DNA from 3 places in the Rathayibacter sp. YIM 133350 genome. Region 1 is predicted to be linked to each of the others. Evidence: predicted binding sites of a transcription regulator. Region 1 holds the regulator's gene; each other region holds the start of a gene.

Region 1 (10,230 bases):
ACACGCGTGGCCCCAACGTCGCGACCGTCCTGGGGACGAAGGGCCGCATCGACATCGACGGCGTCTGGTACACCCCGTCGTCGTTCCGCGTGATCGACGCCGACGGCGAGGTCATCGAGACCTTCGAGAGCGAGGTGATCGGCCGCGGCATGCAGTACCAGGCGGCCGAGGCCGAGCGACTGGTCGCCGCCGGCAAGATCTCGAGCGACATCCTCTCCACCGACGAGAGCGTCGCCATCATGCAGACCCTCGACGCCATCCGCGAGCAGATCGGCCTGCGCTACCCCGGCGAGGCATGAGCCTCCCTCACCGCTCTCCCAGCCGGGCCGCCGTAGGCTACCGCGGATGACCGAGAAGGATGCCCCTGCCTCCGCCGTGCGAGCGCGCCTCGGCGCGCTGCTCTCGCGGCACCCGCGCGGGTGGGCGATCGCTGCCGGTTCCCTCGTCGTGGCGCTGCTCGCCGGCGGAGCGCTGACGGCGGGAGCCGCATCCGCCCGCCCGGAGGCGACGCACGCCGCGGTGCGCGCAGCAGCCACCCCGACTCCCACGGCGACCGCCCGACCGACGCCGGCCGCTGCGCCGGCCGCCAGCAAGGTGCGCACGTGCCTGGTCGGAGACCGGGCAACCGACCCCAGACTCGCCCAGATGCAGGCGCAGGTGCGCAACGCGACGACGGGAGAGGTGCTCTTCGACCGCGGCGGCGGCACGCCGAACCGGGCGGCGAGCGTCATGAAGGTGCTCACCTCGGCCGCGGCGCTGAAGGTGCTCGGCCCCGACTACCGCGCCACGACCACCGTCGTCAAGGGCGCCGAACCCGGCTCTGTCGTGCTCGTCGGCGGCGGCGACCTCACGCTCTCGCGCCTTCCGACGGGACAGGATTCCGCGTACGACGGCGTCGCCCATCTCGATGACCTCGCCCGCCAGGTGCGCACGGCGTGGGATGCCGACCCCTCGAACCCGCCCCTCACGACGCTCATCCTCGATTCGTCGTACTTCGGAGGCCCGGAGTGGCAGCCGAGCTGGAACACCAAGGAGCAGGGCGACGGCTACATGCCGCACATCGCCGCCCTCGAGGTGGACGGCGACCGTGACAGTCCCGCCCGCAGCACGTCGCCACGCAGCGACGACCCCGTCGGCCGCGCCGGTGACGCGTTCGCCGACGCGCTCGGCGGCATCCAGAGCATTTCACGCGGCACCGCTCCCAGCGGGGCGAGCCAGCTGGCCTCGGTGCAGTCGCCGACGGTCTCCTCGCTCATCCAGCAGGCGCTCATCGTCTCCGACAACACGATCGCCGAGATGCTCGCGCGCCTCACCGCGATCAAGGCCGGAACGGGCAACAGCTTCGACGCCATCCAGCCCGCCGTGCTCGACGCGCTGAAGTCCTACGGCATCGACACGAGCGGCATCCGAGTGGTCGACGGCTCGGGTCTCTCCGACGACAACGCCATTCCGCCCTCGTACCTCACGAGCCTGTTCGTGAAGATCAATGCCAAGGAGGGCGACCTCGGCGTCATCTTCGACGGCCTGCCCGTATCGGGCAAGTCCGGTTCCCTCGGCTACAGCGACCGCTTCACGGGCGACGCCGACGTGGCGATCGGGTCGGTGTTCGCCAAGACCGGATGGATCGACACCGGCTACACCCTCTCGGGCATCATCCACTCGGCGGACGGCACGCCGCTGACCTTCGCGATCTACGCGCTCGGCGACGTGGACGAGGACGCCAAGCAGGCCATCGACCTGCTCGCGGCCGCCTTCTACAGCTGCGGGGACAACCTCTCCAACGGCTGAGCCACCCCGCCGCCCCGGCCGCTCCCGCTGCCCCGCATCCGCCGCCCCACATCCGTCGTTGAACCATTTCGTCGCCGTTGGTCCGGGCGTAGCGGATCAACGGCGAGCAAATGGTTCAACGGCGAAGGGAGAGCCCGGATTCTCGAGCGGGAGTGGCGATAATGAAGGCATGACGCGAGCGCTCTTCATCGTCGACGTGCAGAACGACTTCACTGAGGGCGGTGCCCTCGGCGTGAACGGGGGAGCGGCGGTGGCCGCCGGTGTCAGCGAGCTGCTCGCGCAGCATCCGCAGGCCTACGACTACGTCTTCGCCTCCCGCGACTGGCACGACGGCGACAACACCAACGGCGGCCACTTCGCCGAGGGCGCCGCACCCGACTTCGTCGACACGTGGCCGCAACACTGCGTCTCGGGAACCACGGGTGCCGAGTACCACCCCGCCCTGAACACGGATGCGGTCGACGTGCACATCCTCAAGGGGCAGGGCAAGCCTGCGTACTCGATCTTCGAGGGCACGGATGAGGCCGGGCACTCCGTGCAGGAGCTGCTCGCCGAGAAGGGCATCACCGATGTCGACGTCGTCGGCATCGCGACCGACTACTGCGTGCGGGCGAGCGCCCTCAACGCGCTCGAGCACGGCCAGCACGTGCGAGTGCTCACCGACCTCGTGGCCGGAGTCGCTCCGGAGTCCAGCGATGCGGCACTCGCTGAGATCGCGCACGCCGGCGGGCAGCTCGCCACCTCGGACGCGGTGGCCTGACCGCCCGCCACCAACATTTCCGGCCGGAACCTAGCTGCGAGCGGCCTTCAGCACCCGGTACCCCTTGCCCACTCCCTCGCGGGTGACGGCGAGGTCGGGGAACTGCTCCTTGAGCCAGGCGTGCAGCGAATCGGCGCCGAGGTTCTTCTGGATGACGATCCAGGCATCCGACCCGGGCTGCAGGCGAGGCAGCCACGCCTGCATGATGGCGTGCAGCTCGGCCTTGCCCACGCGGATGGGCGGATTGGTCCAGATGGCGGCGAAGCGCACGTCGGCGGGAACATCCTCGGGCCGCACGGCGTTGACATTGGTGACGCCGACAGCGGCCGCGTTGCGCCGAACCAGTTCGAGGGCGCGGTCGTTCACGTCCACCGCCCACACCGTGGCCTCGGGTGATTCGAGTGCCAGGGTGAGAGCGATGGGCCCCCACCCGCAGCCGATGTCGAGCAGATCTCCCGAGGCAGGGGGAGCGGGAACCTTCTCGAGCAGCACTTCCGTGCCGTCGTCGACATGCTCGGGGCTGAACACCCCGTTCGCCGTGGTGAGCGTGTAATCCCGACCCGAGAGCCGCACGTCGATGCGTCGGGGCTTCATCTCCGACCCGGGGGTGTTGGTGAAGTAGTGCTCTGAAGCCATGCAAGGAACGTACCTGAGAGTAAGGAACTAGGGTTAACCCAATGACTGAAGCCACAACGCAGAATGACGACGTGGTCGCCCGCGTACTGGCCAATGCAGACTCCCGAGCCGGCGTCGCCATCTTCGGCGGCCAGGCGCAGGCGCTGCAGACCGAGAATGCGTACGGCTCGTCCGACGGCGCGCCGGGCGGCAACTCCGACGGCGAGCAGTTCGAGCGCGAAGACCGCGCGGCACTGCGCCGCGTCGCCGGTCTCTCCACCGAGCTCGAAGACGTCACCGAGGTCGAGTATCGGCAGCTGCGCCTCGAGAACGTCGTGCTCATCGGCGTGTACTCGCAGGGCTCCCTCACGGATGCCGAGAACTCCATGCGTGAGCTCGCCGCGCTCGCCGAGACGGCCGGTGCGACCGTGCTCGATGGACTGCTGCAGCGTCGGCCGAATCCCGACCCCTCGACCTACCTCGGCAAGGGCAAGGCGCAGGAGCTCGCCGGCATCGTCGCCTCCCTCGGTGCGGACACCGTCGTCGCCGACACGGAGCTCGCCCCCAGCCAGCGGCGTGCCCTCGAAGACGTCGTCAAGGTGAAGGTGATCGACCGCACGGCGGTCATCCTCGACATCTTCAGCCAGCACGCCAAGAGCCGCGAGGGCAAGGCGCAGGTGGAACTCGCCCAGCTCGAGTACCTTCTTCCGCGCCTGCGCGGCTGGGGTGAGTCGATGAGCCGCCAGGCCGGTGGCCAGGTGGGCGGCACGGGCGCCGGAATGGGCTCGCGTGGTCCCGGTGAGACGAAGATCGAACTGGACCGCCGTCGCATCCACACCCGCATGTCGCGCCTGCGCAAGCAGATCACCGCCATGAAGCCCGCCCGCGAGGCCAAGCGCGCCAACCGGCGCCGCAACTCGGTGCCCTCCGTCGCCATCGCCGGGTACACGAACGCGGGCAAGTCGAGCCTTCTCAACCGCCTCACCAAGGCCGGCGTGCTGGTCGAGAACGCCCTGTTCGCGACCCTGGATGCGACGGTGCGCAAGAACGAGACCCCCGACGGCCGCGTCTACACGCTCGCCGACACGGTCGGGTTCGTGCGCAACCTGCCGCACCAGCTCGTGGAGGCGTTCCGGTCCACGCTCGAGGAGGTCGCCGACTCCGATCTCATCGTGCACGTGGTGGACGCCTCGCATCCCGACCCGGCGAGCCAGATCCAGACCGTGCGCGACGTGATCGGCGAAGTCGGTGCACGCGACATCCCCGAGCTCGTGGTGTTCAACAAGGCCGACCTCGTCAGCGACGATGATCGCCTCGTGCTGCGCGGCCTCGAGCCGCGCGCCGTGTTCGTCTCGGCGCGCACCGGTGAGGGCATCCCCGAGCTGCTCGATGAGATCGCGCGGCAACTGCCCGACCCGAGCGTCGAGGTCAACGTGCTCGTTCCCTACACGCGTGGTGACCTCGTCTCCGCGCTGCACGAGCGCGGGCGCGTGCTCGCCTCGGAGCACGAGGAGCAGGGCACCCGCGTACGCGCGCTCGTGACGCCGGAATTCGCCGCGCAGCTCGAGAAGCTCTGAGCGCCACCGGCTCCGGATGCGGGGCCCGCGTCACGCGAAGTCACACATTCCCCTCGGCAGCGGTGTCGGGTTAGGCTCGCCTGAACGACGGCCTCGCTGCCGTCAGGAGCGACAGCCGAGCCCGGCACCCGCCCACGAATGAGCCGGCGACCCGCCGGCATCCGTTGACACTTCGTGAGGCAGAGCATGGTTTCGGTTCAGGCGTCCCCGGGCGATCCCGCCTGTACGCTGCCCGTCTCGTTCGAGCTCTATCCGCCTCGTTCGGATGCGGCAGCCATCGCGCTCGGCCGTTCCATCGACCGTCTCGCCGAGGCCGACCCGGCGTTCATCTCGGTCACCTTCGGCGCCGGCGGCTCGACCCGCGACCGCTCGCTGACGGTGCTCAGCTACATCCTCGAGAACACCCGGGTGCAGCCCATGGCGCACCTGACCTGCATCGGGTCGTCGGCCGAGGAGGCGAACCAGCTCGTGCGCCGCTTCCTGGACGCCGGCATCACGAGCTTCCTCGCGCTGCGCGGCGATCCGCCGACCGACGGAACACGCGAGCACGACGGCGACCTCAAGAGCGCCGCCGAGCTGGTGCAGCTCATCCACCGCGTGCAGCAGGAGCGCGAGCCGTTCCGGCAGCAGCCGCTCCCCGGGGCAAACGGCGCCGCGGCCCGTCTGCGCGCCCGGCCGCGCCCCGAGCGCGTGGCCGTCGCCGCCTTCCCGACCGGGCATCCGCGTGCGCGCTCCGCGCAGCAGGAGATCGACAGCCTTCTCGCCAAGCAGGCCGCCGGCGCCAATCTCGCGATCACGCAGTTGTTCTACCGGGCCGACGAGTACCTCGGCTTCGTCGAGCGGGCCCGCGCCGGCGGCGTGAGCATCGACATCCTGCCCGGCATCATGCCGGCAACGAGCGCGGCCCGCCTGCGCCGCATCGCCGAGCTCACCGGCGAGCATGCCCCCGACGACCTGCTCATCGCACTCGAGATCGAGCCCACCGACGAGGGCCGGGCCAAGATCGCCACGGAGTTCTTCGCGAACCTGGCCGCCGAGGTCATCGCCGGGGCCGCGCCGGGCCTGCACCTGTACACCCTCAACAAACACGAGGCAGTGCTCGCCGTACTGGCGCGCCTCGGCCGCTTACCCGCCACCGCATCCGCCATCAAGGAGAACGCATGACCACGACCGCCTTCCCCGTCGGAACGATCCTGGGCTACCCCCGTATCGGCCGTCACCGCGAGCTCAAGAAGGCCGTCGAGGCGTTCTGGGCGGGTCGCATCGACGACCAGCAGCTCCAGCAGGCCGCGGCCGGCGTGCGCCGCGCCACGCGGGAGCGGCTCGCCTCGCTCGGCCTCGGGCGTGCCGATTCGGCCATTCCCGAGAGCTTCTCGTTCTACGACCAGGTGCTGGACGCTGCCGTGACCGTCGGGGCCATCCCGGCGCGGTTCGCCGACCTCGTCGATGCCGACGGCCAGGTGGATGCCGCCGGCTACTTCACCATCGCCCGCGGTGAGGGCGATCGCGCGCCGCTCGAGATGACCAAGTGGTTCGACTCGAACTACCACTACCTGGTGCCCGAGATCGGGCCCGACACCGTCTTCTCCCTCGCCAGCGATCGGCTCGTACGCGAGTTCGCCGAGGCCGCGGCCGACGGGTTCCTCACGCGGCCCGTCATCGTCGGTCCCGTGACCCTGCTGTTGCTCTCCAAGCCGGCGACGGATGCGCCGGCCGGGTTCGAGCCGCTCAGCCGGCTGGGCGACCTGCTGCCCGTCTACGAGCAGCTTCTGGCTCGGCTCGCGGATGCCGGAGCGGAGTGGGTGCAGCTGGACGAGCCCGCGCTGGTGAACGAGTCCATCGTCGTGGACCGTTCGGCGCAACTCGATGCCCTCGCTGCCGCCTATGGCGCGTTGGCGGGATCCCCGAACCGGCCCGCGATCTTCGTCGCCGCACCCTACGGAAGCCTCGACGACGCGCTTCCCGTGCTCGCCGCATCCTTCGTCGAGGCGATCGGGCTCGACCTCGTGCGCGGCGCGCTGCCGACGGATCTCGATGAGCAGACCCTCGCTGCGCTGCGGGCGAAGACGATCGTCGCCGGCGTGATCGACGGCCACAACATCTGGCGCGGCGACCTCGCGGCCGCATTCGAGAAGGCCGTCGACGCCCGCGAACTCTCGCCATCCGTCGCGGTCTCGACCTCGACGTCGCTGCTGCACGTTCCGCACACCCTCGACGACGAGTCGCGGCTGGGCGCCCTGAAGAACTGGCTCGCCTTCGCCGACGAGAAGGTCGCGCAGGTCGCGGTGCTCGCCCGCGGACTCGCGGAGGGCGAGCGTGCGATCGCGGCCGACCTCGACGCGGCCGGCCGTGCGCTCGCCGAGCGGCTGGCGGCACCGGGAGTACGGGATGGCGCCGTGCGCGCTCGTGCGGCCGCGCTGACCGATGCCGACTTCTCGCGCGGTGACTACGCCGAGCGTCTCAGTGTGCAGGGCGATGAACTCGGCCTGCCGCCGCTGCCGACGACGACGATCGGCTCCTTCCCGCAGACCGGCGACATCCGTCGCGCCCGGGCTGCCCTCGGACGCGGCGAGCTCAGCGAACAGGCCTACGTCGAGGCCATGCAGGCCGAGATCCGGCGCGTGGTCGACCTGCAGGAGGAGATCGGGCTCGACGTTCTCGTGCACGGCGAGCCCGAGCGGAACGACATGGTGCAGTACTTCGCCGAGAACCTCGATGGCTTCGCGGTCACCGAGAACGGCTGGGTGCAGTCCTACGGCTCGCGCTGCACGCGCCCTTCGATCCTGTGGGGTGATGTCTCCCGCCCGGCGCCGATGACGGTCGAGTGGTCGCGCTACACGCAGTCGCTGACCCAGAAGCCCGTCAAGGGGATGCTCACCGGACCGGTCACGATCCTCGCGTGGTCGTTCGTGCGCGACGACCAGCCGCTCGGGGAGACGGCGCGTCAGGTGGCGCTCGCCCTGCGCGACGAGATCTCCGATCTCGAGGCCGCAGGCATCCGCGTCGTGCAGGTGGACGAGCCGGCGCTGCGCGAGCTGCTGCCGTTGAAGAACGCGGACCACGCCGACTACCTGGACTGGTCGGTGGGATCGTTCCGGCTCGCCACCGGTGGCGCGGCCACGGCAACGCAGGTGCACACGCACCTCTGCTACTCGGAGTTCGGCGTCATCATCGACGCCATCCGGGCGCTGGATGCCGATGTCACCTCGATCGAGGCGGCGCGCAGCCGCATGGAGGTCGTCGACGACATCGCCGCGAGCGGCTTCGACCACGGCATCGGGCCGGGCGTCTACGACATCCATTCGCCGCGCGTTCCGAGCGTCGCCGAGGTGACGGAGCTCATCGAGAAGGCGCTCTCGGGCGTGCCAGAGCGCCAGCTCTGGATCAACCCCGACTGCGGACTGAAGACGCGCGGCTACGACGAGACGGTGGCTTCGCTGCGCAACATCCTCGAGGCGACCCGCGGCGTGCGGGCGCGGGTGGGCGTCGGCGCGTAGGGGGCGGGTTTCCTGCGCCGAGTACGCAGAAGTTGCGGGTGCGGGTGATCCCGTGCACCGAGAACGCAGATAGTGCGGGTGTGGGGTGGTCTCCTGCGCCGAGAACGCAGATAGTGCGGGTGTGGAAGCATCCACACCCGCACTATTTGCGGGATGGCCGGGGTAGCACCCTCGATACGTGCGGTCTCGGTGGTAGCTCTGGGGGTCGTGCCTCGGTGACGCGATGTCGATGCGAGGCTGGTTCCAGCGCGCGGACTCCAGTGCGCTTTGGACGGAGGCGGGCGGCTCCCCGCATCCGTTGCGATTTGCACTCGCCTCAATCATCGAGAACGCAGAATTCGCGGGTGCGCCTGATCCCCGTGCGTCGAGAACGCAGAACTCGTGGTTGCACCTGATCCTGGTGCCTCGAGAACGCAGATATTGCGGGTGCTTGGGTCCGCGGACCCGCGATTTGTGCGGGATGGATGGGCTGGGACCCGCATTTTGTGCGGGGTGGATGGGGTCGCATCCGTTGCGGTCGCGAATGGCTGCGATCGCCGAGAACGCAGGATTTGCGTATGCGGGCGAGTATTCGGCCTCGAGAACGCAGAAATTGCGGGTGTGGATGCTTCCACACCCGCAATATCAGCGGTTTCGGTGAGCTGGGCTGGGCCGGCGCGCGCTCAGACCGAGCGCAGTACCGCCACGACCTTGCCGAGAACGTCGGCCGCGTCGCCGAGGATCGGCTCGTAGGAGCTGTTGCGCGGCAGCAGCCAGGTGTGGCCGTCACGCTGGCGGAACACCTTGACGGTGGCCTCGCTGTCGAGCATGGCCGCGACGATCTCGCCGTTCTCGGCGGTGTTCTGCCGGCGCACGACCACCCAGTCGCCGTCGCAGATGGCGGCGTCGATCATGGAGTCGCCCGCGACCTTGAGCATGAAGAGTTCACCGTTGCCCACGAGTTGCCGGGGGAGCGGGAAGACTTCCTCCACCTGCTGCTCGGCGGTGATGGGGATGCCGGCGGCGATGCGTCCGACGAGGGGAACCATCGCGGCATCGGCGACCGAGGGTCCCATGGAGAAGGAGTCGGAGTCGGGAGCGGGCGTCGCATCCGACTGGGAGGGCACCTCGATGAGCACTTCGAGGGCGCGCGGGCGGTTGGGATCGCGGCGCAGGTAGCCCGAGAGCTCCAGCTGGTTGAGCTGGTGGGTGACGCTCGAGAGCGAGGCGAGGCCCACGGCGTCGCCGATCTCGCGCATGCTCGGCGGATAACCCCGCTGGCTCACTGACCGCTGGATCACGTCGAGGATCGACAGCTGCTTCGCGCTCAGGCTCTTGCGCCGACGGGTGCGCTCCCGCGGTGCCTCGGTCTCGTTGGTCACTTCTCTCACCTTCCGGATGCCCGCTGGAGCGCCGCCCACGACGAGTGTCAGTGGTGCCTGTTTCTATGTGTCCAGGCACTCGAAACTCTATCCGGGCGAGGGTGCCGCAACAAACATTCATTCGAGTGTGTCGTGGAACAAATTCCATGAACATCCGAAGAGGTTGGTTGACTCTTCGAATAATCGAAGATACATTCGGAACACAGCTTCGCATCCGGCCCTCCCGGCCGAGGGCCGGATGCGAGAACCCCGAATGCCAGAAACGCCAATGCCAGAGACCTGCTGGCTGAAGAACCTGGAGGAGCAATGAGCACCGTTGCGTTCGGCACCACCTTCCCGACGAGGGCCCGCCGCATGTCGAGCTCGACACCCGTGGCTCGGGCGACCGGCTCGTCGCCCGAGGCGCGGACCCGTCTGCACCTGACCCGTCGCGGACGTGTCGTTCTGACGGGCCTCGCCGCCCTGCCGCTCGTGGCCGGTGCCTTCCTGCTCTCGCTCAACGCGGGCATGGCCGAGGCGGGCGGCGCCGGGGCGGGGCAGAGCTTCGAGTACGTGACCGTTCAGTCGGGCCAGTCGCTCTGGCAGCTCGCCGAACAGCTCGCCCCCTCCGCGGACCCGCGCGACGTGATCGC
Region 2 (10,230 bases), on a different contig from region 1:
ATCCGGATGATAGGCGACGAGGTCGGGCCGATCGACGAAGCTCACTCCGTAGAGCTGCGTCGACGCGAAGAAGACGCCGTCCCTGAGCACGCGCTCGAGCTCGAAATAGGGCCGCATCGCCGCGACGTCGACGTCGTAGGTGGCGGCCCGCACGCGCTCGGCATAGAACGCCCAGTCCCAGCTCTCGATGTGCTCGACCTCTCCTCCGGCCGCACGCAGCAGGTCCTGCTGCTGGGCTCGCGCGTTGCGGGCGGCCGGGACCGCGAGCCTCTCGAGCATGGCGGCGACGGCCTCGGGCGTACCCGCCGTCTCGTCCGCAGTGACGACGGCCGCGTGCGTGGCGTACCCGAGCAGTCGCGCGCGCTCGGCGCGCAGGCGCGTGATCTCGAGCACGAGTGCTGTGTTGTCGTGCTCGCCGCCGCGGATGCCGCGCTGGCGCGATGCGCGCATGATCCGCTTACGAGCCCCGCGATTCGTCAGCGACGCCAGGTAGGGGTGACCGGTCGGAAGCACGAGGGTGATGAGAGAGCCGGTCTCGTGGCCGTGCTCCCTGGCCGCCGCGGCCGCGGCGGAGAGCTGGCCGGCCGAGAGCCCGTCCAGCTCCGCCTCGTCCTCGAAGAACGCCGCGAGTTCGTTCGTGTCGGCGAGCAGGTTCTTCTCGAAGCGGGTGGTGAGGGTGGCGAGCCGCTCGTTGAGCGAGCGCAGCCTGGCCTTGCCCTCCTCGTCGAGACCGGCGCCGGCGAGGGTGAACTCGACGCGGGTGCGTTCGAGGAGGTACCTGCTCTCGGTGTCCAGCTGCAGCCCCGCCGAGCTCGCAGCCACCTGCTCGACGCGAGCGTACAACACGCCGTCGAGCAGGATGGCGTCGGAGTGGGCCGACAGGAGGGGCGCGAGCTGCTCCTCGATGGCATCCGTGCCCGGCGTGCTGTCGGCGGAGGAGGCATTGAAGAAGATCTCGGAGACTCGGTGCAGTGCCTGACCGGAGCGCTCGAGGGCGAGGATCGTGTTCTCGAAGCTCGGTGGCTGCTGCTCGCCCGTGATCGCGGCGATCTCGGCGCGCTGCTCGGCCATGGCCGTCTCGAAGGCCGGCAGGTAGTGTTCCTCGCGGATCTCGGCGAAGGCGGGCAACTGGTAGGGCAGGCTGCTCGGAGTCAGCAGCGGGTTCGCGTCGGCCATCGCCTCAGCCTAGCGACGGCCGGGCGCTCGCTAGGCTGAGGCAATGGCGATGGATGCGGAAGAGAAGGAGGTCGCCCCGCGCGACCAGTACATGCACGGGCACCACGAGAGCGTCCTGCGCTCGCACACGTGGCGAACGGTCGAGAACTCGGCGGCCTACCTCGTGCCGCACCTCTCGCCCGGACTGGATGTGCTCGACCTCGGCTGCGGTCCCGGCACCATCACGGTCGACCTGGCTCGTCGGGTCGCACCGGGCCGGGTCATCGGAGTGGACGCCTCGGCCGAGATCGTGGAGCACGCTGCAGGGTACGGGGTGAGCAGCGGCGTGGCGAACGTGCAGTTCCAGACGGCGGATGCCTATGCGCTGCCCTTCGACGACGCCAGCTTCGACGTCGTTCACGCCCATCAGGTGCTTCAGCACCTGTCCCGTCCTGTGGAGGCGCTGCGCGAGGCGCTGCGGGTGCTGAAGCCCGGGGGCGTGCTCGCCGTGCGCGACGTCGACTACGGGGGAGTCCTGTGGTACCCCGCGCTGCCCGGCCTGCAGGAATGGCTGGACCGGTATCACGAGGTTGCCCGCTTCGACGGCGGAGAGCCGGACGCCGGGCGCATGCTGAAGTCTTGGGTGCGGGCGGCCGGCTTCGAGCGCGTCGAGTGCACCGCCTCCATCTGGAATTTCGCCTCCGACGCCGATCGCGACTGGTGGGGCCGCTCGTGGGCGGCACGGGCGACGGAATCCGCCTTCGCGGCCCACGCCATCGAGGGCGGTATCGCCGACCTCGAGAAGCTGCACGAGATCGCCGAGGCGTGGCTGGCCTGGAAGGACGATGCAGACGGGTGGCTCGCGATGCCCCATGGCGAGGTCATCGCGCGCAAGGCGGGCTGAGGCCTACCAGTCCTCGTCGTCGTCCGTGGTCTCCGCGGGGAGGGTGATCGTCGCGGCGTCCTCGGCCGCGTCGTACCGGATGACGGTGCCGTCGTCGAGCTCGACCACCGGCTTGCCCTCGAGCCAGGTGAGGGTCCACCTCCAGTCCGGTGTCGCATCCTGGGCGAGGGAGTCGTCGGACTCCACCGTCTGGATCGCCATCGTGACGACCTCGGGAAGGGTGGCGGGCTGCTCCCCGCTGCCATAGGCCCAGCGCGTGCCCAACTGCATCAGGCGCTGGCCTCGTAGGTCACCCATTCGGTGCGCGCGCCGACCTGGTCGTACAGCTTCTGCGCGGTGTCGTTGTCGGCGGCCGTGATCCAGGTCACCGTGCGCAGCCCGCGCTCGCGCGCGACCTCGCGGGCCTTCTCGATGAGTGCTGCTCCGACGCCGTGCGACCGCGCGTCCGGAGCGACGAAGAGATCGTCGAGGAAGAGCGCCCGATCGCCTTCGAGCGTGCGGGGGTACTCCCGAACGTGAGCGAGGCCGACCAGCTGCCCGTCCTCTTCGGCGACGAAGCCGGAGAGGTCGTGGTTCTTATCCATCAGCCACGTCCACACGCGCAGTGCCTTGGTGTCGGTCAACTCTGACGCGTAGAACTCGGTGTAGCCCTCCCACAGGCCGAGCCAATTGAAGAAGTCGCGGTCGACCAGCGGACGAACCTGAACGGACATGCAGTTCTCCTAACTCTCCGGCACCGTCTCGAGCACGATGTCCGTCACCCCGAGTTCATCGCCCTCGCGGAACGAGAGTTCGGCGATGCGCCCAACGGCCTTGAGATCAGAGGCGGCCAGCTTCAGCAGGCCCACCTGTTCCTTCGTTCCCGTTATTACAGCAGAAATAACGCCGGTACGCTGCGAAACCTTCGCATCGGTCTTGGCGCGTCGGATGGCGGTCAGCGCCCGGCTCGCGAGATCGAGCACCGCTGTCGCCGTGTCCTCCTCCTGACCGATGAGCTCGGTCTCGTTGGGCCAACCGGCCAGGTGAACGGACCCGTCGTGCGACCAGGACCAGGCCTCTTCGGTGGCGAACGGCACGAAGGGAGCGAACAGTCGAAGCAGCGTCGACAGTGCGAGGTGCAGGGCGGCGATGGCCGATGCCCGGTCGTGCTCGTCGCCGCCGTAGGCGCGCTCCTTCACGAGTTCGAGGTAGTCGTCGCAGAAGGTCCAGAAGAAGGTCTCGGTGACTTCCAGCGCCCGGGCGTGGTCGTAGCCGTCGAGCGCCATCGTGGCCTGGTGCACGACCTCTGACAGCGTCGCGAGCATGCTCGCGTCCAGCGGGTTGCTCACGTTGGCGCCGGCGAGATCGGCCGGTGCGCCGATGCCGTGGATGAACTTGGCGGCGTTGAGGATCTTGATGGCGAGCCGGCGGCCGATCTTGATCTGCGTCGGGTTCTGCGGGTCGAAGGCCGCATCGGTGCCGAGCCGAGAGGATGCTGCCCAGTAGCGCACCGCATCCGAGCCGTGCTGCTCGAGGATGTCGGAGGGCGTGACGACGTTGCCCTTCGACTTGGACATCTTCTTGCGGTCGGGGTCCACGATGAAGCCCGAGATGGCGGCATCCCGCCACGGCAGGGCGCCGGACTCGAGCTCGGAGCGCAGCACCGTCGAGAACAGCCAGGTGCGGATGATGTCCTGGGCCTGCGGGCGCAACGAGAAGGGGAAGACGATGTCGAACAGCTCGGAATCGCGTTCCCACTTTCCCGCGAGCTGCGGGGTGAGGGAGGAGGTCGCCCACGTGTCCATGACGTCGTGCTCGCCGACGAACCCGCCGGCCTGCCCGCGCTGGCTCTCGTCGTATCCCGGCGCCGCGTCGGAGGAGGGGTCGACGGGAAGCAGTTCGCGCGTGGCGAGGATGGGCTCGTCGAACACCGGGTTGCCGTCGCCGTCGAGCGGGTACCAGACCGGGATGGGAACGCCGAAGAAGCGCTGGCGCGAGATGAGCCAGTCGCCCGTGAGGCCGCCCACCCAGTTCTCGTAGCGCACGCGCATGAACTCGGGGTGCCAGGCCAGCTGCTTGCCGTGTTCGATGAGGCGCGCGCGCAGCCCTTCATCGCGGGCGCCGTTGCGGATGTACCACTGTCGTGTTGACACGACCTCGAGCGGCTTGTCGCCCTTCTCGAAGAACTTCACGGGGTGGGTGATGTTCTTGGGCTCGTCGATGAGGTCACCGGAGGCGCGCAGCAGTTCCACCATGGCCTGCTTCGCCGAGAAGACCGTCTTGCCGGCGAGTTCGCCGAATGCCGCACGCCCGGCATCCGTCGTGATCGCGTCGGGCGCCTCGGAGACGATGCGGCCGTCGAAGCCGATGATGGCCCGGTTGGGCAGGTCGAGGTCGCGCCACCAGATGACGTCGGTCACGTCGCCGAAGGTGCAGATCATGGCGATGCCGGAGCCCTTGTCCTGTTGGGCGAGGTGGTGGGCCAGAATCGGAACCTCGACCTCGAACACCGGGGTCGTCACGGTGGTGCCGAACAGCGGCTTGTAGCGCTCGTCGTCGGGATGCGCGACGAGGGCCACGCAGGCGGGCAGCAGTTCCGGCCGGGTCGTCTCGATCTCGATCGTGCCGCCGTCGGGCGTGTGGAAGCTCACGCGGTGGTACGCGGCCGGCTGGTCGCGGTCTTCGAGCTCGGCCTGAGCGACGGCGGTGCGGAACGTCACGTCCCACAGCGTGGGTGCCATCGCCTGGTAGGCCTCGCCGCGCTCGACGTTGCGCAGGAAGGCGAGCTGCGAGGTGAAGAGCGACTCGGGTCCGATGGTGCGGTAGGTCTGCGACCAGTCCACGGAGAGCCCCAGGGAGCGCCACAGCTTCTCGAACTGCACCTCGTCTTCGGCGGTCAGACGCTCGCACAGCTCGATGAAGTTGCGCCGGCTGATGGGCTTCTGGTCGGCCGCCTTCGTGCTCTTGCCGTCGCCGCCTTCGAACGGCGGCGCGAAGTCGGGGTCGTAGGGCAGCGACGGATCGCAGCGCACGCCGTAGTAGTTCTGAACGCGGCGCTCGGTGGGCAGGCCGTTGTCGTCCCAGCCCATGGGGTAGAACACGCTGCGGCCGCGCATGCGCTGGAAGCGCGCGACCACATCCGTGTGCGTGTAGCTGAAGACGTGTCCGATGTGAAGCGACCCGGATGCCGTCGGGGGCGGGGTGTCGATGGAGAAGATGCTCTCGGGCGTTGCGCGCTCACGATCGAAGCGGTGCACGCCATCGCGCTCCCAGGCCTCGCCCCACTTGGATTCCAGCCCCTCGAGGGCCGGCTTCTCCGGAATGCTCCCGGTCATCGTGCTCCGATCGATATGTGCGGCACCGTGTCAGTGGTGAGGTGCCTGAGTATGCGTTCGGAACAGTTTAGCGAAGAGCGGCATCCGCGCTCTCGCCGAGCTCGGGAGCCTTCGGCATCCGGGCTGCGACGAACGCCGCGACGAGCGTGAGCGCCGAGAGCACGGCCAGCACGATGCCGGGGTGCCACCAGGCGTTGCCCGTCGCCGTTCCGATCGCGAGCGTCACGAGGGGGATGAACCCGCTGACGGTGGCGGCGATCGCGTAGGCGAACGAGAGCGCCGAGTAACGGTAGTGGTCGGCGAACAGGTCGTTCATGAGACCGCCGAGAGCCGCCCACGACATCGTGGGCAGGATGCCCCCGACGATCATCGTGCCCACCAGGATGGGGAAGGTGGCGAACTGCAGCAGGAAGTACATCGGGAAGGCGATGAGCAGCGTTCCGAGTGCGCCCCACGCGACGACTCGCGCCGAGCCGATCCGGTTGGCCCATGCGCCGAAGAGCGGAATGGTCACCAGTTGCAGCAACCCGCCGATCGTCGTGGCGACGAGCAGGTCTTGGAAGCTGAATCCGAGCACACTGCTGCCGTAGTTGATCGTGTAGGTGTTCATGAGCGAGTACGACCCGATGCCGAGCAGGGCCGCCCCGATGGCGACGAGAATCGCGGTCGGCTGCTCGCGGAACATGCGGGCGAACGGAATGCGGTCGCGGCGCTTCTCGGCGACGAGCTCACTGAAGACGGGTGTCTCGGTGACGGACCAGCGCAGGTAGAGCGAGACCAGCAGCAGGGGGATCGCGACCAGGAACGGGATACGCCAGCCCCATGTCGCGAGGTCCTCCGGGCTGAGCGTGAGGGTCATCACGATGAACAGCGCCGCGCTGAGGATCGAACCGACCGGGGAGCCCAGCTGCGGGATCGCGGCGTAGAAGGCGCGCTTCACGGGGTTGGCGTGCTCGGTGGCGAGCAGGATGGAGCCGCCCCATTCGCCCCCGAGCGAGAGTCCCTGGACGAGACGGAGCAGCACGAGCAGCACGGCCCCGAGCCAGCCCGCCTGGGCGTAGGTCGGAAGCACGCCGATGAGTCCCGTGGCGATCCCCATGAGGCCGACCGTCCAGAGGAGCGTGGCGCGACGACCGAGCCGATCGCCGAGATGGCCGAAGATGATCGCGCCGACCGGGCGGATGATGAACGCCAGCGCCACGGTCGAGAACCCCGCGAGCTGGGCGCCGACGGCACCGAGCGGATCGAAGAACAGCGGTCCGATGAAGTAGGCCGAGAAATAGGCGAAGACGTAGAAATCGAAGGATTCCAGGCTGGTTCCGACCATCGACGCCCACGACACCCGCCGCACCATGGCGGGGGAGGAAGGCTGGAGGGCGGTCTCTGTTGCGGCAGTCACGGAGTGCACGCTATCCAAAACGGCGCGGCGCGGAGCGCCATTCCCTCACCAAGATTTCGCCCCGGATCTTGTGCCGCGTGTTGCGGAGGCTGCGTCGCTTCCGGGCCACCTCCCCAGACCGAAAAGCGAGGAGATTCCGAAAAGCGAGGCGATTCGACGTGCCACGCCGCGCGAGTTCGTGCCCGAAGCGGCGCGGCGGCCGAAATCGCCTCGCTTTTCGGCGCGCGCGTTCCGAAACGGCCGGTCAGACGAGGAGAAATTCCGCGAGACCCGCCGGATAACCCTTGCCATAATCGAACACGTGTTCTAAACTGGGGGTATGGCGGCGCTCCTGGAAGACCTCGAGTCCCTTGAGGATTTCGATGATGAGGACTGGTCGCCGACCGAGCGCGGGCATCTCGAGGACTGCCTGGATCAGGTGCGGGACGCTGAGGTCGCTGCCGCCCGGGCTTCTGCGGGGGTGTATGCGATGATCGCCACCGTCCTGGAGGCGGCCCGGCGCTCACCGGAGATCTATGTGGGTTCCGTGCAGGTGTCCACCCGGATGTTCTCGGAGTTGTTGGAACGGTGTGTGGCGAAGGATCTGGCGTTGCGGCTCTCGATGGCCGAGAACACCGTGCGGGGCATGATGTGCGACGCGGAAATGCTGACCGGCTCGTTCCCGCTGATCTGGGCGGGCTTCCGTTCCGGGGTCATCACCCAACCCGCCGCGCTCGCGTTGATGGCCGCCGCCCGCGGTCTGCCCCAGGAGTTGTGTGACGCCTACGATGCGGCGATGGTGGAACCGGCGCAACGCCTCACCCCGGGGAAGTTGAAGACCCGGGCGCGGATGGTGCGGGAACGCCTGGAGCACACCACCCGGCAGGAACGCTTCGATACCGCGGCAACGTATCGGCGGGTCGATTTGGAGCCCGGAGCGGATGGGATGGCGTGGTTGCACATCTACGACCGCGCCGCCGTCCTCGCCCGCGCGAAAGCGCGGATCGATGCGAACGCGAAACGGATCGCCGACCAGAGCGGTGAGTCCCGCACGTTGGAGCAGGTGCGTGCCGATGTGGCCGGTGACCTGCTCACCGGAGCCGGCACCCCCTACCAGGTGCGCACCGAGGTGTTCGTCACCGTCCCCGCCCTGCGCCTCATCGGCACCGACGAGGGTGAGGGCGAGATCAGCGATCGCGACACCGGCATCCGGCAGCTGGCCGCGGCGGATGCGGCCACGCTGGAGGGGTACGGGATCATCGATGATGACACCGCCCGGGCCCTGTTCGCCCAGGCACCCAGTTTCCGGCGGATCGCCACTGACCCGTTCACCGGGATCAAGCTGGCGTTGGGTCGTACTCGGTACCGGCCGACGCGGGAGATGCGGGACTGGCTGCGACTGAAATACCGCACCTGCGCGGAGCCCGGCTGCAACCGGCCCGCCAAGGAATGCGACATCGATCACTCCCACGACTGGCAATACGGCGGCGCCACCGACGAGATCAACCTCGCCAATTTGTGCGAACCCGGCCACACCGTCAAACACGAAACCCGGTTCCGATACGAACGGAACCGAGCCGGCACCATCACCATCACCACCCCCACCGGGTACAGCAAAGACACCGACGAACCACCCTTCTAAGCGCCGTGATCTTCCGACCCCATTGCGCACGGCGCTGCCGCTAGACTTGCGTGCAACGACATCGATCCGGCCATCACCGGGGAGTCTTCGGAAGAACGGCGAAAGCCCAGTAGAACCGAACGGGTCTGGCCCGTCACAGCCAATGAACAAGCGGCTGCGCTCGGCTCGTCCATCGGACACCGAGTTCAGCAAGCGGGGTGGTACCGCGATGGGATTCGTCGAACCCGTCGTCCTCGTGGAACAGGCCGATTGCCTCCAGGAGTGAAGCGTTGTACCCCAAGGGTCAAGATTCCCAGAACGCCGCAGCGGGCGTCGTTCCATCACCCGACTTCCCGCAGGTCGAGCGCGAGGTGCTCGCCTACTGGGCGAGCGATGACACCTTCCAGGCGTCGATCGATCATCGCGAGGGCGCGCCCGAGTGGGTCTTCTACGACGGCCCGCCTTTCGCCAACGGACTTCCGCACTACGGCCACCTGCTGACCGGATACGCGAAAGATGTCTTCCCGCGGTTCCAGACGATGCGCGGAAAGAAGGTGCATCGCCGGTTCGGCTGGGACACCCACGGGCTGCCCGCCGAGCTCGAGGCCGAGCGGCAGCTCGGCATCACCGACAAGAGCCAGATCGAGAAGATGGGGCTCGCCGCCTTCAACAAGGCCGCCCGCGACGCCGTGCTGCGCTACACGAAGGAATGGCAGGACTACGTCACCCGCCAGGCCCGCTGGGTCGACTTCGAGAACGACTACAAGACCCTCGACGTGACCTTCATGGAGAGCGTCATCTGGGCGTTCAAGCAGCTGCACGAGAAGGGCCTCGCCTACGAGGGCTACCGGGTGCTCCCGTACTGCTGGCGCGACCAGACCCCGCTGTCGAACCACGAGCTGCGCATGGACGACGACGTCTACAAGGATCGCCAGGACCAGACCGTCACCGTGACCTTCCCGCTCACCGGGCCCAAGGCAGAGTCGCTCGGGCTCACCGCCGCTCGGGCGCTCGCGTGGACGACGACGCCGTGGACCCTGCCCACGAATCTCGCCCTCGCGGTGGGTCCCGACATCGAGTACGCCGTCGTCCCCGCCGGACCGAACGGTACACCGGATGCGACGGTTCTGCGCGAGAAGCAGCCCCAGGCATCCGCCGGCGGACCCATGGATGCGACCGAGGTGCTCGGCGGCGACTACGTCCTCGCCGCAGCGCTCGTCGGGAACTACGCCAAGGAGCTCGGCTACGACTCCGCTGCGGATGCCACGGCAGCCATCAGCCGCACGATCGCGGGCCGCGAGCTCGAGGGCATCAGCTACGACCGCCTCTTCGACTACTACGCCGACGTCGAACGCTTCGGGCTGCAGAACGCCTGGCGCATCGTGGTCGCCGACTATGTGACCACCGATGACGGCACCGGCATGGTGCACATCGCCCCGGCCTACGGTGAGGAGGACCAGAAGGTCTCGGAGGCCAACGGCATTCCCGTCATCGTCTCCCTCGACGAGGGCGGCCGCTTCCTGCCGCAGGTCTCGGATGTCGCCGGGCAGCTCTGGATGGACGCCAACAAGCCGCTCACCCAGCTGCTGCGCTCCGAGGGGCGCCTGCTGCGCCAGGCGAGCTATGTGCACTCCTACCCGCACTGCTGGCGATGCCGCAACCCGCTGATCTACCGCGCGGTATCGAGCTGGTTCATCAGGGTGCCAGAGTTCCGCGACCGCATGGTGGAGCTCAACCAGGAGATCACCTGGGTTCCCGAGAACGTCAAGGACGGTCAGTTCGGCAAGTGGGTCGGCAACGCCCGTGACTGGTCGATCAGCCGCAATCGGTACTGGGGATCGCCGATCCCCGTGTGGAA
Region 3 (10,230 bases), on a different contig from region 1:
AGGCTTCCGCTGCGGAAGAAGCTGGAGTAGTCGGGTCCGGCGTTCGAGAGCAGCGCCAGGCGGGTGCCGCCGGCGGCGAGGTCTTCGAGCACAGTCGCCGTCCCCGGGTTGATGCTCAGCCAGCCGGTGAAATCGGTGAGCCAGAGCTGGTGGACGAGCTCGTCGCCGAAGCTGCGGCCGATCGCGTCGCCGACCGATCGCCAGTATTCACGGATGCTGATGCCGCATCGGTCCAATTCCGCCCGCGGCGACCAGTAGGCACTCCAGAACGCGTCGGCATCCGCGGCGGGAACACCGGCGATGTGCAGCAGGGCCCGACGGTTCTCGAGGCTCGGCTCGAGCGAGATGACCTCGCCGTAGTCGAAGACCACGACGCGGCCGGGCAGGGTGATGGGGGAGCGCTGTTCGGGGAGGTCTGTTCCATTCATCTCTCGACAACCTATCGTGAGAGCATGACGCTCACATGGACGGCAGCCCAGGCCCGGGACTGGATCGCCGTGCCCGGTCGAAGCGACGACAAGTACACCCGCGGGGTCCTGGGCATCATCACCGGCTCTCCCGACTATCCGGGCGCGGCCGTGCTCGGGGTGGAGGCGGCGATGCGCACCGGCGTCGGCATGGTGCGCTACGTCGGTCCGAGGGCGGTCCGCGCCGCGGTGCTGCTGCGCCGGCCCGAGGTCGTCACGGGCACCGGCCGCGTGCAGGCCTGGCTCATCGGCTCCGGCATGAACCCGGCCCGGCGCACGTTCCTCGTCGCAGGCGAGATCAAGCAGGCCATGCTCGAGGGGGTCCCCACCGTGCTCGACGCCGGAGCACTCGACCTCATCGGCGATGCCGCCGGTCCGCTCGTCATCACCCCGCACGCGCGCGAGCTCGCCCGGGTGCTCGAGCCCACGCATCCCGACGCCACGGCCGAGGCGATCGCGAAGGACCCGGCGGAGTGGGCCGGCCGCGCCGCGGAGGCGCTCGGCGCCACGGTGCTGCTCAAGGGCTCGACGACGCACGCCGCGCATCCCGGAGCCGACGTCATCGCCGTACCGGATGCGCCGGGCTGGCTTGCGACGGCCGGCACGGGCGACGTGCTCGCCGGCATCCTCGGAGCACTCGTCGCGACGCACTCCGACGAGATCCGCTCGGATGCGGGTGTGGCCCTGCCCGCCCTCGCGGCCACCGCCGCCTGGCTGCACGGCCGTGCGGCGGAGCTCGCGTCGGGCGGCGGCCCGATCACCGCCCTCGACGTGGCCGAAGACGTTCCGCCGACGATAGCGGCCCTGCTGGCCGGCTGAGCATCGGCGTCCCTGAGCCCCGCCCCTTGGGTAGCCGGGCTCAGAAGGGTGGTTCGTCGGTGTCTTTGCTGTATCCGGTGGGGGTGGTGATGGTGAGGGTGCCGGCTTTGTTGCGTTCGTATCGGAACCGGGTTTCGTGTTTGACGGTGTGGCCGGGTTTACAGAGGTTGGCGAGGTTGGTCTCGTCGGTGGGGCCGCCGTATTGCCAGTCGTGGGAGTGATCGATGTCGCACTCTTTGGCGGGCCGGTTGCAGCCGGGTTCCGCGCAGGTGCGGTACTTCAGTCGCAGCCAGTCCCGCATCTCCCGCGTCGGGCGGTAGCGGGTGCGACCCAACGCGAGTTTGATGCCGGTGAACGGGTCGGTGACGATCCGCCGGAAACTCGGCGCCTGAGCAAAGAGAGCGCGGGCGGTGTCATCATCGATGATGCCGTAGCCCTCGAGCGTGGCCGCATCCGCTGCGGCGATCTGCTGGGCAGCCTCCACCCCGGCCTCACGCGCGCCCGTACCGCCGGCACCGTCGGTGCCGATCATGCGCAGGACGGGGACGGTGACGAAGACTTCGGTGCGCACCTGGTAGGGGGTGCCGGCTCCGGTGAGCAGGAGGGTGTCAGATGGTCTGTGTAAGCGGTGAGGTTCGTCCTTAAGGAGAACATCATGGATTCCATGGCTATCAGTGCGGATCGCGAGGAGCGTCGCCGGCGTCAGAAGGAGCTGGCGGATCGGTTGAAGAGTTCGGGCGCGTTGGATGAGATCTTCGCGAAGATCGATGCGGGCGAGCCGCTGACCGGCGAGCAGGGCCTGCTCGGCGGGATGCTGAAGGCCACGTTGGAGCGGGGCCTGGAAGCGGAATTGACCGAGCATGTGGGCTACGAGCGCGGCGACGTCGAGGCGTCGTTGTACCCGAATTCCCGCAACGGCACGACACCCAAGATGGTCTCGACCGAGATCGGCGAGGTCGATCTGGCGATCCCGCGGGATCGTAACGGCACGTTCACGCCGATGCTGGTCCCGAAGGGGCAACGTCGTCTAGACGGTCTAGACGGGATGATCATCTCGCTTTACGCCGGCGGGATGACGATCCGCGACATCCAGCATCACCTTGCGGAGACGATCGGCACGGAACTCTCACACGAGACGATCTCGAAGATCACTGATCAGGTCGCTGAAGAGGTCCTGGCCTGGCAGCAGCGGCCGCTGGAAGCGCTCTACCCGGTGATCTACCTCGATGCGATCGTGGTGAAGATCCGCGACGGCGGGCACGTGCGCAACAAGGCCGCGCACATCGCCGTGGGCGTGGACATGGAGGGCATCAAGCACGTCCTGGGCATCTGGGTGCAAACCAGCGAGGGCGCCAAATTCTGGGCGTCGGTGTGCGCCGAGCTCGCCAACCGGGGCGTGCGTGACGTGCTCATCGTCTGCTGTGACGGCCTGACCGGGTTCCCCGAAGCGATCGCGGCGACCTGGCCGGAAGCGACCGTGCAAACCTGCGTGGTGCACCTGATCCGTGCCGCGATGCGGTTCGTGAATTACAAAGACCGCAAGATCCTCGCCGCGGCGCTGAAACCGATCTACCAAGCCGCCACCGAGGACGCCGCCCTGGCCGCGTTGGACGCGTTCGCGGACTCCATGTTGGGCCGACGCTACCCGTCCGCGGTGAAGACCTTCCGCGACGCGTGGGAACGCTTCATCCCGTTCCTGGCATTCCCGCCCGAGCTGCGCCGGGTGATCTACACCACCAACGCGATCGAGTCGCTGAACTACCAACTCCGCAAGGTCACCAAAAGCCGCGGCCACTTTCCCAACGACGCCGCCGCGATCAAGCTGCTGTGGCTGGCGATCTGCGACATCGAGGACAAACGCGCCCGCGCCCGCCAGAAGGAACGCGGCCTGCCCTCAGACAAACGCAAAGCCGAACCACGACTAGTCGAAGGCGCCATCACCACGAACTGGAAGCAAGCCCTCGAGCAACTCGCCCTGGCCTACCCCGAGCGCATCAACCCCCACCTGTAAAACCCACCACCAACCCACTTACACAGAAAACTTGACAAGCTCGTGAGCAGGTCACCGGCCACATCGGCACGCACCTGCTCCAACGTGCGTCGTTCATCGGCCTGGTCGGCGATCCGTTTCGCGTTCGCATCGATCCGCGCCTTCGCCCGCACGAGCACGGCGGCGCGGTCATAGATGTGCAACCACGCCATCCCATCCGCGCCCGGTTCCAAATCGACCCGCCGATACGTTGCCGCGGTATCGAAGCGCTCCTGCCTCGTGGTGTGCTCCAGCCGTTCCCGCACCATCCGCGCCCGCGTCTTCAACTTCCCCGGAGTCAGCCGTTGCGCCGGTTCGGCCAGGGCGGCATCGTAGGCGTCACACAGTTCCTCCGGGAGCCCGCGGGCGGCGGCCATCAACGCGAGCGCGGCGGGTTGGGTGATGACCCCGGAGCGGAAGCCCGCCCAGATCAACGGGAACGAGCCGGTCAGCATCTCCGCGTCGCACATCATGCCCCGCACGGTGTTCTCGGCCATCGAGAGCCGCAACGCCAGATCCTTCGCCACACACCGTTCCAACAACTCCGAGAACATCCGGGTGGACACCTGCACGGAACCCACATAGATCTCCGGTGAGCGCCGGGCCGCCTCCAGGACGGTGGCGATCATCGCATACACCCCCGCAGAAGCCCGGGCGGCAGCGACCTCAGCGTCCCGCACCTGATCCAGGCAGTCCTCGAGATGCCCGCGCTCGGTCGGCGACCAGTCCTCATCATCGAAATCCTCAAAGTCCTCAAAGTTCTTGAGGTCTTCCAGGATCGCCGCCATACCCCCAGTTTAGAACACGTGTTCGAGAACTGCAAGGATTCTGCTGCCTTCTTTTGCACTCCTCATCTGCGTTTCAATACGTCGGAGGAAGGTTTCGCCGCTCTCTCTCGACTAGGCGAGGAACCGGGCGAGGAACTCCCGCGTGCGCGGGTTCTCGGGATGCGTGAACAGCGACTCGGGCTCGCCCTGCTCGGCGATGACCCCCTGGTCGAGGAAGACCACGCGGTGGGCCACCTCGCGGGCGAAGGCCATCTCGTGGGTGGCCATGAGGATGGTGGTTCCGCTGGCCCCGAGCTCCCGCACGAGGGCGAGCACCTCGCCGACGAGCTCGGGATCCAGGGCGCTCGTGATCTCGTCGAGCAGCAACAGCTCCGGCTCCGTCGCGATGGCGCGCACGATCGCCGCCCGCTGCTGCTGACCGCCCGAGAGACGGTCGGGGAACTCCCGTGCCTTGTCGGCCAGTCCGATCGCCTCGAGCAGTGCGAGGCCGCGCTTCTCGGCATCCGATCGGGAGGTGCGGTGCACGGTGCGACTGGCAAGGGTGACGTTGTCGAGCACGGACAGGTGCGGGAAGAGGTTGTAGTGCTGGAACACCACGCCGATGCGCGCCCGCACGGCGTCGGGCTTGGTGCGCGGATCGCTGATGTCGTCGTCGCCAAGCAGGATCTGCCCGTCATCGATGCGCTCGAGAAGGTTCGCCGTGCGCAGCAGCGTCGACTTGCCCGATCCGCTCGCGCCGATCAGGGCGACGATCTCGTGGCGGTGCACGGTGAGGTCGATGCCGCGCAGCACCGGCGTGCCGTCGAAGGACTTGCGGATGCCGCGCAGTCGCAGCACCGGGTCGGTGGCGCCGCTCATACGATGCTGCCCATCTGCTCGCGGGCGCGCACCCGGGCCGTGTACCAATCCGTCAACCGGATCATCGGCCAGGCGAGCAAGACGAACAGCAGCCCGGCCACGACGTACGGGGTGAAGTTGAAGAACTGCGCCGTCTCGATCTGCGCGGCGCGCACGGCGTCGACGGCTCCGAGCACGGAGACCAGGCCGACGTCCTTCTGCATCGCGACGAAGTCGTTCATGAGGGCCGGGGTGACCTTGCGCACGGCCTGGGGGAGAACGACGCGGCGCATCGTCTGGCCGTAGCTGAGGCCCAGGGAGCGAGCCGCGAGCCGCTGCGACGGGTGCACCGCCTCGATGCCGGAACGGAAGACCTCGGCGACGTAGGCCGAGTAGACCAGGATGAGGGCGATCGTGCCCCAGAACTCCTGCGGCATCCGGGGGAAGACCCCGAGCCCCGGAACGCCGAACCCCACGACGTAGAGCACGATGATGAGCGGAACGCCGCGGAAGAGATCGGTGTACGCGGCCGAGAGGGCGCGCAACGGGAAGAACAGCGGGCCTCGCAGCGTGCGCAGCGACGCGAGAAGAAGGGCGAAGGCGGCGACGCCGATAACGGCGAAGAACAGCACCCGCAGGTTCAGCAGGAACCCCTCGATGACCCGCGGGAAGGCGGCGATCGCGACATCGGGGCTGAAGAAGCTCTGCTGCACCCGGCTCCACCCGGGGGTGTTGACCACGAGCAGCCAGGCCAGAACGGCGAACACGAGCGTGCTGCCGAGGCTGACGAGCACCGATCGGCGACCCTGGCGACGGCGGTAAGCGCGCCGGCCGAGTTCGAGGGTGCTCGGCGCATCCTCGGAGGAGAGGGTGGGAATCACCCGCGAAGCCTACTTGAGCACGGGTGCGGTCTCAGCCGACCCGAGCCAGGTGCTCGCGAGGTCGTCGAGTGTGCCGTCCGAGCGCAGGTCGTCGACGGCCTTCGTCACCTTGGCGGTCAGCGGACTGTCCTTCGCGAGCACGAGTCCGAAGCGGTCGCCCTCGGTGCCGGATGCGGTGGGCAGCTGGCCGATGATCTTGCCGCCGTCGAGCTCGGCCCCGGTGAGGTAGAACGCGGTGGGCAGGTCGACGACGATGGCGTCGACCGTGCCGTTCTGCAGGGCGAGCTTCGCGTCGTCGTTGGAGTTGAACACCTGCGGAGCGGAGTCGGGCTTGATCTGGTTCTCGATGGCGGTGAGGCTCGTCGTGCCCGTCTGGGCTCCGATCGAGAACTTCTTGAGGTCGGCGATCGAGGTCGCCGACGCGGCGGGGGAACCCTCGACCGTGATGACCGTCTGGGTGGTCTCGTAGTAGGGCGACGAGAAGTCCACGGCCTTCTTGCGCGCGTCCGTGATGGAGAACTGCTGCAGGTTGAAATCGAAGTCCTTCGGGCCGGGGGCGATCGCCTCGTCGAAGGTGGTGCGCACCCAGACCACGTCGTCCTTGTCGAAGCCGAGCTTGTCGGCGACGGCATAGGCGACGGCGGATTCGAAGCCCTTGCCCGACTCCGGCTTGTCGTCGATGACCCACGGGAAGTAGGCGGGCTCCGCCGTGCCGATGGTGAGCTTGCCGTCGGTGATGTAGTCGCCGCCCGACGAGCCGCTGTCCGAGGCGCATGCCGTCAGCGCCGCTGCGGTACCGAGGACGGCTGCGGCGGCAAGGACACGGGTGAGGATGCGGCGTGCGGGCATGGCGGACTCTCCTGTTGCTGCGGGGGACTCCAGCATGTCGCACGGGAACCCGAGGACGCCCCCGCATTGCGATCTGTGACGGTCCGGAGCGTGTAGGCCCGCTCGCTAGCATGGCTCCCATGCCGGGCACGCCTTCCACGACCCTCGGATCGCGCCTCCCCACGCATCCGCTCGCACTGTGGGGCGCCTTCGCGCTCGTGCACGGCCTGATCATCCTGTTCGCATTCCTCGGTCCCGGCGTGCCGCTCGGCGACGTGACGTTCATGTACCCGGTGTGGATGAAGCCGGCCTTCGAGAGCGGCTACGTCGTGGGCATCGACGGACCGTGGGTGTATCCGGTGCTCGCCCTCGTTCCGCTCGCGATCGCCGGCATCGCCGGGTTCGGGCTCTACGGCGCGATGTGGCTGCTCATGGTCATCGTGCTGGACGCCGTCGCCTTCGGCGTGCTGATCGGCTGGGGCCATCGACCCGCCCGACGCCATCGGGCGGCATGGTGGTGGCTCGCCTTCCTGCTCCTGCTGGGGCCGATCGCTCTCACCAGGGTCGACTCCGTGGCGACTGCCATCGCGATCGTCGCGCTGCTGTTCGCCGCCGGCAGGCCACGGCTGGCCTCGGCACTGTTGAGCATCGCCACGTGGATCAAGGTCTGGCCGGCCGCCCTCATCGCCGCCCTGATCGTGGCCTCACGCCGGCGGGTCGACGTACTCGTGGCGGCGCTGGGAACTTCGGTCGCGGTCGTCGCGGTCGTGTTCGTGCTGGGCGGCGGCGCGAACCTCCTGAGCTTCGTCGGCGACCAGACGACGCGGGCCCTGCAGATCGAGGCGCCCATCAGCACGCCCTGGATATGGGCTGCTGCGGCCGGCGGCGGCGCACGTATCGTGTACGACCACGGCCTCAACACCTTCGAGGTGGAGGGTGCCGGCGCACAGGCCGCTGCGGGGCTCATGACCCCCTTGCTGTTCGTCGCGCTCGCCGGAGTGCTGGCACTCGGCGCACGGGCCGCCGTGCGCCGCGCGCACTTCGTCGTGCTCTTCCCGCCCCTCGCGATCGCGCTCGTGATGGCGTTAATCGTGTTCAACAAGGTCGGGTCGCCGCAGTACATGTGCTGGATCGCGGCGCCCGTCATCCTCGGGGTCGCCTACCGTGGGCGCCGTTTCATGCTGCCCGCGGTGCTCGCGCTCGTGCTCGCGGCGCTCACGCAGGCGATCTACCCGTTCCTCTACGACGCCCTGCTCCGCGCGCATCCGCTCGTCGTGGCGCTGCTGACGCTGCGCAACCTCGCCGAGGTCGCCTTGCTCGCCTGGGCTGCACTGGCCCTGTGGCGCAGTGCGTCGGTGCCTGCCGGTCTTCGTTCCGGCGGCGTTCGGTGGAAGACTGAGAGCAGGCCGCGGCAGGGTGCCACGGACTGAGGGGGTCGGCATGCTGGTCGCATTCTCGGTGGCGCCGTCGGGTACGGGCCGCTCCGACGGATCGGTGCACGACGCGGTCGCGGCGGCCGTGAAGATCGTGCGCGAATCCGGCCTGCCCAACGAGACCGACTCGATGTTCACGACGATCGAGGGGGAGTGGGACGAGGTCTTCGACGTCGTGCGGCGCGCCACGGAGGCCGTCGGCGCTTTCGGTTCCCGCGTCTCGCTCGTGCTCAAAGCCGACATCCGTCCGGGGCGCACCGGCGAGCTGACGGGCAAGGTGCAGCGCCTGGAGGAGGCGCTCGAGCGCGCTGACTGAGCGCGCGGACGCTCCACCCGCCGATCACGCAGCTCGAAGAGGTCGGGGGTCGAATCGATTCGATTACGTCGCTAGACTCGAGAGGTGACCCTGACTTCTCACGGGCCGACGACGTTGTCGCCGGCCCGTCTTCGTTTCGCGCTCCTGGCCCTGGCCCTGGGCGGCTTCGGCATCGGCTCCACGGAGTTCGTCGCCATGGGCCTGCTGCCCAACCTCGCCGCCGACCTGCTGCCGGGCCTCTACACGAGTGAGCCCGAGGCGGCCAACGCCCAGGCGGGCTGGCTCATCTCTGCCTACGCCCTCGGCGTCGTGGTCGGGGCGCCGACGATTGCGGCCTTCGGCGCGCGCTGGCCGCGCAAGCGACTGCTGCTGGGGCTGCTGACCGCGTTCACGCTCGGAACCGTCGCATCCGCACTGCTGCCGAGCTTCCCCCTCGTGCTGCTCGCGCGCTTCGTCGCCGCGCTGCCGCACGGCGCCTACTTCGGCATCGCGTCCCTCGTGGCGGCGCAACTCATGGGGCCGGGCAAGCGCGCCCGCGGCGTGGCGTTCGTGCTCTCGGGTCTCACGATCGCGAACGTCGTCGGGGTGCCCACGATCACCTGGCTCGGGCAGGTTGCGGGATGGCGCATCGCCTACCTGGCCGTCGCGGCCATCTTCGCCCTGACCTTCGTTGCCGTGGCCGTCGCGGTGCCCTGGCAGCCCGGCAACCCGGGCGCGACGATGCGCAAGGAGTTGCGTGCCTTCACCCGACTGCAGGTCTGGTTCGGCCTGGCGATCGGGGCGATCGGCTTCGGCGGGTTCTTCGCCGCCTACGCCTACATCGCGCCCATCGCGACGGATGTCGCCGGCCTGCCCGCAGCGTTCGTGCCGTTCGTGCTCGTAGTCTTCGGGCTCGGCATGACGCTCGGCAACATCGTCGGCGGCCATGCGGCCGATCGCAGCGTGCGCCGCACGATGTACGTGGGATTCGTGCTGCTGATGCTCTCGCTCATCGGGCTCGCGCTGTTCGCCTCCACGATCCCCGGCCTCTTCATCGGCGCGTTCTTCGTCGGTGCCATGTCGGCCGCTCTCTCACCGACCATCCAGACCCGGTTGATGGACATCGCGCGCGACAGCCAGTCCATCGCGGCCGCCCTGAATCACTCGGCGCTGAACATCGGCAACGCCCTCGGGGCCTACCTCGGCGGTCTCACGATCGCCGCTGGGCTGGGCTATGTGTCACCGATCTGGATCGGAGTCGGGCTCAGCACCGCCGGCCTCGTGCTCGCGATCGCGACGTTCTCGATCGACCGGGCGCGACGAAATCGCGGTGTCGAGGTTCCGTATGGAACCGGAGCCGTCACCGCGCTCGACGCCGTCTGAGTCCGGTCTGGGCTCAGTCGGTCTGCAGCAGGATGCCGTCGTGGATGGCGCGCTTGCGCAGCGCGACCTTCGTTCCCACGTCGTAGCCCGACTGGCGGTACTTCTCGCGGATGCGCTTGAGGTAGCTCTTGGCCGTCTCCTCCGAGATGCCGAGCTGGTAGGCGACCGCCTTCACGGGTTCGCCGGCGCCGTACAGGGCCATGACGCGGCGCTCCTGCGCCGACAGTCGGGGAGCATCGCCGGCGGCGACCGAGTTGATGGCGAGGTCGAGCTCCTCGGAGATGTAGGACTCGCCCTTGTACGCGGCCCGGATCGCCTCGGCGATCATGTTCGCCTCCTCGCTCTTCACGAGGTAGCCGAGCGCGCCGGCATCCAGCGCCTGGCGCACGACGGCGGGCTCCGAGTAGGTGCTCATGAGCACGGTCTTGACGCCGGTGGTCTTCAGCGTCGAGAGCTTGAGCGAGATCGGG

What was found. Region 1 encodes LexA, which represses DNA repair genes until DNA is damaged. Its sites were predicted from a motif close to TCGAACANNTGTTCGA; they were not measured.
Region 2: WDJ51_RS04750 (HNH endonuclease signature motif containing protein) is a predicted target of LexA. The motif match lies at 7,066-7,081, and genes of this name have one in related genera.
Region 3: WDJ51_RS01865 (DUF222 domain-containing protein) is a predicted target of LexA. The motif match lies at 4,114-4,129, and genes of this name have one in related genera.

Annotation. Positions count from the first base shown of each region.
Region 1 covers NZ_JBBELO010000028.1:102,560-112,789, forward strand. The annotation lists gene WDJ51_RS09280 (Gfo/Idh/MocA family protein) at 1-299, shown strand, start outside; gene WDJ51_RS09285 (D-alanyl-D-alanine carboxypeptidase/D-alanyl-D-alanine-endopeptidase) at 346-1,788, shown strand; gene WDJ51_RS09290 (isochorismatase family protein) at 1,958-2,548, shown strand; gene WDJ51_RS09295 (class I SAM-dependent methyltransferase) at 2,579-3,184, opposite strand; gene hflX (GTPase HflX) at 3,226-4,740, shown strand; gene WDJ51_RS09305 (methylenetetrahydrofolate reductase) at 4,927-5,904, shown strand; gene metE (5-methyltetrahydropteroyltriglutamate--homocysteine S-methyltransferase) at 5,901-8,237, shown strand; gene lexA (transcriptional repressor LexA) at 8,900-9,598, opposite strand; gene WDJ51_RS09320 (LysM peptidoglycan-binding domain-containing protein) at 9,905-10,230, shown strand, end outside.
Region 2 covers NZ_JBBELO010000018.1:45,162-55,391, forward strand. The annotation lists gene WDJ51_RS04720 (M3 family metallopeptidase) at 1-1,176, opposite strand, end outside; gene WDJ51_RS04725 (methyltransferase domain-containing protein) at 1,220-2,059, shown strand; gene WDJ51_RS04730 (hypothetical protein) at 2,063-2,329, opposite strand; gene WDJ51_RS04735 (GNAT family N-acetyltransferase) at 2,329-2,772, opposite strand; gene valS (valine--tRNA ligase) at 2,782-5,373, opposite strand; gene WDJ51_RS04745 (MFS transporter) at 5,441-6,772, opposite strand; gene WDJ51_RS04750 (HNH endonuclease signature motif containing protein) at 7,092-8,393, shown strand; gene ileS (isoleucine--tRNA ligase) at 8,663-10,230, shown strand, end outside.
Region 3 covers NZ_JBBELO010000011.1:20,514-30,743, reverse strand. The annotation lists gene WDJ51_RS01885 (HAD family hydrolase) at 1-428, opposite strand, end outside; gene WDJ51_RS01880 (ADP-dependent NAD(P)H-hydrate dehydratase) at 453-1,286, shown strand; gene WDJ51_RS01875 (HNH endonuclease signature motif containing protein) at 1,327-1,857, opposite strand; gene WDJ51_RS01870 (IS256 family transposase) at 1,951-3,297, shown strand; gene WDJ51_RS01865 (DUF222 domain-containing protein) at 3,267-4,103, opposite strand; gene WDJ51_RS01860 (amino acid ABC transporter ATP-binding protein) at 4,215-4,961, opposite strand; gene WDJ51_RS01855 (amino acid ABC transporter permease) at 4,958-5,821, opposite strand; gene WDJ51_RS01850 (ABC transporter substrate-binding protein) at 5,831-6,670, opposite strand; gene WDJ51_RS01845 (glycosyltransferase 87 family protein) at 6,790-8,079, shown strand; gene WDJ51_RS01840 (thiamine-binding protein) at 8,090-8,398, shown strand; gene WDJ51_RS01835 (MFS transporter) at 8,483-9,760, shown strand; gene WDJ51_RS01830 (response regulator) at 9,774-10,230, opposite strand, start outside.